DNA from 2 places in the Caballeronia sp. 11_S32 genome. Region 2 is predicted to be linked to the other one. Evidence: riboswitches for the same ligand, from Rfam matches in the RefSeq annotation. Region 2 holds a riboswitch; the other holds the start of a gene.

Region 1 (2,198 bases), on a different contig from region 2:
AGTCGCGTTCGGACTGCAGCGTATCGCGCTCTTCGCGCACTTGCGCGAGTTCGGCCTGCATGTTTGCATAGTCGGCGCGCAGCTGTTCGAGTTGTTCCTGCAGCGCCTGATGCGCCTGCTTGTGGCGCTCGCTGATCTGGATCAGCCGGCCGATGTTTCCTGACAGTGATTCGAGTTCGTTGAGCATGTGCTGCGTCCTCTAAAGACCTCGCATTTTAGCGCGGTTCAACGGAGCTTCCGATAATTGTCTCGTTTCGAGACGTAACAGCATGCGATCTCGCGCTTAAACCATCGATTAAGCGCATGTCGCCTTGCATTCGTGTGCAGAAAACGCGAGCGCTGGTCGTCGCTCGCGTAAGGAAAGGCCGGCCGATTCTCGTTCGATTCGTGATGCGCCGCGCCAATCCGCCGGTGCCGCTTTCTTGACGGCCCCCACCCGCGCTCCTACACTTGCCGCACTTTTTGGTGCTCGCATTCGCGGATCTCGCGGATGCAGTCAAACGGGAAACAGGGAGCGAAGTCTCGAAGTCCGACCGGGACGAGCCAACCTGTGCTGCCCCCGCAACGGTAAGCGACCGCAACGCAAGTTGCAAGTCGTCTCATGCGCGTTTTTGCGGCGCGAGCGTGTCGAATTTCATCGCACGTTCTCGACTGCAAGAAACGTGTCGACGCCACTGCGCACGATGCGCGGGAAGGCGAGACGATCCGTCGCCAGCCCGGATACCGGCCAAAGCTCGACGCATCGGCGCTCATCGCGCGATGCGTTCGTCGCGCATCGACCTCGCGGGGAGCGGGGCCGCGCTCATGCTCCACGGGAACGCCTCACACCATGTTTTTGCCTCTGGCCGCCATCGAGGACGGCCGCTTTCTTCGTCGCACGCTCGTTGCGGCCATCGCCGGTTTGCCGCTCGCAAGCACCGCGCATGCAGCGGACGATACATCGCAAACGCTTGCGCCCATCGTCGTCACCGCGACGCGCGCGCCGCAGCCGCTCGCGGACGCTCTCCCTCAGACATCGGTCTTCGACGAACAGGACATTGCCGATGCCAACGCCGACGATGCGCTCGGCCTCGTCGCGCTCGCGCCCGGCGTGCAGATCACGCGCAACGGCGGCCCGGGCGCGAACTCGGGACTTTTCATACGCGGCGCGGCGTCGTCGCAATCGCTCGTGCTGATCGATGGCGTGCGGGTCGAATCGGCGTCGCTCGGCGCGGCGCAGCTATCGCAAGTTATGCTCGATCAGATCGGGCGCGTCGAGGTCGTGAACGGCAATGTGTCGGCGCTGTATGGATCGAATGCGATCGGCGGCGTCGTGCAGATTTTCACGAAGGAAGGCGGGTCGCATCCGCCGCGCTTCAACTTCGAGGCGGAATACGGCAGCTATCACACGCAGCGGCAATCGGCGGGCGTGAACGGCGCGCTCGACAAGGACGGCCGTACGACCTTCAGCCTCAACGTCTCGCGCGAGAAAACCGACAGTTTCTCGTCGATCGATCCGAATATCGCGCCCAATGCGAACCCGAACGCAAACGGCTATCTGAACGAGAGCGTCGCGGCGACGCTGCGCCACAAGTTCAGCGACAAGTGGGACGCGGGCGTGCGCTTTTTGCAATCGAACGGCATCAACAGCTTCGACGATGCCTACGGCCTGCCGACCGATATCAACGAAACGCACGACCGCGTGCGCTCGGCTTCGGTGTTCGCAAACGGCAGGATCACCGACAACTGGACCACGCACTTCACGATCGCGCAGGGACAGGACCGCGCGAACATCGAGCACAACGGCGTCTATACGAGCCGCTTCGATTCGGAGAATCATCAATACACGTGGCAGAACGATGTCCGGATCACCGAGGCGCACAAGCTGCTCTTCGGCTATGAGCATCTCGACCAGACGCTCGATTCAGATCAGTTCAGCGCACCCGATCGTCACGTGAACTCGGTGTTCGCGGGCTACGTGGGCCGCATCGGCGCGAACGAGTTGCAGGCGAATCTGCGTCACGACCAGTATTCCGATTTCGGCGGCGCGAACAGCTACTATCTGGGCTACGCGTACAACTTCGACGCGCACTGGAAGGCGAGCGCGAGCTATGCGGCGGCGTTCCGCGCACCGAGCTTCGACGACCTCTACTATCCGTTCAGCGGCAATCCGTCGATTCAGCCGGAGCGCAGCCATTCCGTGGAAGCGGCGTTGCAGT
Region 2 (2,198 bases):
CCGATCGAGCCGCAGCCCGCGCCGACATCCCACAGCAATTCGCCCGGCTGCGGCGCGAGATGCGCGAGCGTCACCGCGCGCACGTCGCGCTTGGTGAGCTGGCCATCGTGCCGATAGGCGTCGTCGGGAAGGCCCGGCGTAAGCGGCGGACCGGCATGGCCCGCGTGCGTGCGGCATTCGATCGCGACGAGATTGAGCGCGGCGGCGAGCGGCTCGCGCCAGTCGTCGGCGCGCTCGTCGATACGGCGTTCGTTCGCGCCGCCGAGATGCTCGAACACGGTCATGCGGCTCGCGCCGAAGCCGTGCGCGGTCAGCAGCGTGGCGACGGCGGCGGGCGTCGTGCCGTCGGCGGAAAGCACGAGCAGGCGCACGCCGCGATGCAGGCTCGCGAGCAGCGACGCGACGGGCCGCCCGACGAGCGACACGCACACCGCGTCCTGCAGCGCCCAGCGCAGGCGCGCCGCCGCGAGCGACAGCGACGACGGCGCGGGAATGACGCGCATTTCCTCGTTGGCGACTTCGCGCGCGAGCGTCGCGCCGACGCCGAAGCACATCGGATCGCCGCTTGCGAGCACGCACACGCGGGTCGTGGCGTCGCCGCGATCGCCGAGCACGGCATCGAGTGAAAAGGGTTTCGGCCACGGCACGCGGCGCGCGGCGATGCGCGCCGGCAGCAGCGCGAGGTGGCGCTCGCCGCCGTGAATCGACTGCGCGTCGAGCAGCGCTCGCCGCGCCATGCGGGAAAGGCCGTGCCAGCCGTCTTCGCCGATCCCCACCACGGTCAGCCAGGTCGACATGCGCCGCCTCCTTTTTGCGGTTCGACAAGCGCTTCACGCCGCCGCACAACGCGCGCGGACGGCCTCGAAGCGCTTGGATGGTCGATAAAAGCGGGCATAATACAGGTCCGTCGGTGCCCCGGGGTTGTCAAACTCAGGGGCTAATAGGGAACACAGCAAAACTGTGGCTGCCCCCGCAATTGTACGCAGCGAGTCCGCGCTCCACTGCCACTGGTTTTTACCGGGAAGGCCGGCGCGAACGAAGACCTGCCAGCCAAGAGACCTGCCGACTCACCGCATTCGCGCGACGCCGACCGGGCGGGGTGTACCGGTTCGCTCATCATGCGCGAAGCCCTACGGGTCACGCTTTGACTTCATTCGACCGTCCATCGATCCCGAACGCTCCGCGCGCATCCGCGTGTCCGGGCCTGATGCGCATCGTGCCCGCGCGCGACGGCGGCCTCGCGCGCCTGCGTCTCGCGGGCGGCGCATTGAGCGCGCACGCGGCGCGGGCCGTCGCGCGCGCGGCGCGAACGTGCGGCTCGGGCGTGATCGAAGTGACCAATCGCGCGAATCTGCAACTGCGCGGCATCCGCGACGATGCCCACGCTGAACTGGTGAATATCGCGTCCGGCGCGGGCCTCGGCCCGGCGATGCCAGGCGGCGACGATCTCCGCAACGTGATGCTGAGCCCGCTCGCAAGCGACGAGACGCGCGCGCTCGCCGCGGACATCATCGACGCGATGCAGGCCGATGTGTCGCTGCGCGCGCTGTCGCCGAAGTTCGCGCTGCAGCTCGACGGCGGCGAGCAACTCGCGATGCTCGATCATCCGCACGATCTGTGGCTGTCTTCGCTCGACGGCGGCGCGCGCTTCGCATTCGGCTTTGCGGGAACGATGCAGCAGCGCGCGCACGGTGCCATCGCGCGCGGCGACGTGGTGACGTTCGCCTTGAACGTGCTGCGCCGTTTTCTCGCGCTGGCATCGCCCGAAGAGCATCGCATGCGCGATCTGCTTGCGCGCATCGGCATCGAGCGCTTTCTCGAAGCATTCCATTTCGATGCGCACGCGAACGCATGGCAACGCGCACCCGCCGATGCATCGCTGCGTCTCGGCGCGCACGCCGAACCGCATCGCGCGACGTGGTACGCGGGCGCGCAAACGCCGCTCGGCCGCCTCGACGCGCGCATGCTCGAAGCGCTCGCCGATCTCGCCGAAACGCATGCCGAAGGCCGCCTCGTGATGACGCCATGGCAAAGCGTGCTGATACCCGGCATCGCGCCTCAGAACACACACGACGTGCTGCAAGGCCTGCGTGCACTCGGCCTCGCCACCGATCCGCGCGATCCGCTCGCACGTCTCATCGCGTGCGCGGGTTCCGAGGGCTGCATCAAGAGCCGTGCCGATACCAAAGCCGACGCGC

The links. Region 2 has a riboswitch for cobalamin ahead of cobG (precorrin-3B synthase). Riboswitches for the same ligand answer to the same signal wherever they lie in the genome.
Region 1: linked by a shared signal. The riboswitch ahead of AC1Z32_RS17245 (TonB-dependent receptor domain-containing protein) and the one ahead of cobG (precorrin-3B synthase) in region 2 are both predicted to bind cobalamin.

What each region holds. Positions count from the first base shown of each region.
Region 1 covers NZ_JBXOWH010000003.1:1,211,653-1,213,850, forward strand. Annotated here, with positions in the region: gene AC1Z32_RS17240 (ATPase) at 1-187, opposite strand, end outside; cobalamin riboswitch at 447-746, shown strand; gene AC1Z32_RS17245 (TonB-dependent receptor domain-containing protein) at 830-2,198, shown strand, end outside.
Region 2 covers NZ_JBXOWH010000004.1:1,058,293-1,060,490, forward strand. Annotated here, with positions in the region: gene cbiE (precorrin-6y C5,15-methyltransferase (decarboxylating) subunit CbiE) at 1-797, opposite strand, end outside; cobalamin riboswitch at 892-1,081, shown strand; gene cobG (precorrin-3B synthase) at 1,145-2,198, shown strand, end outside.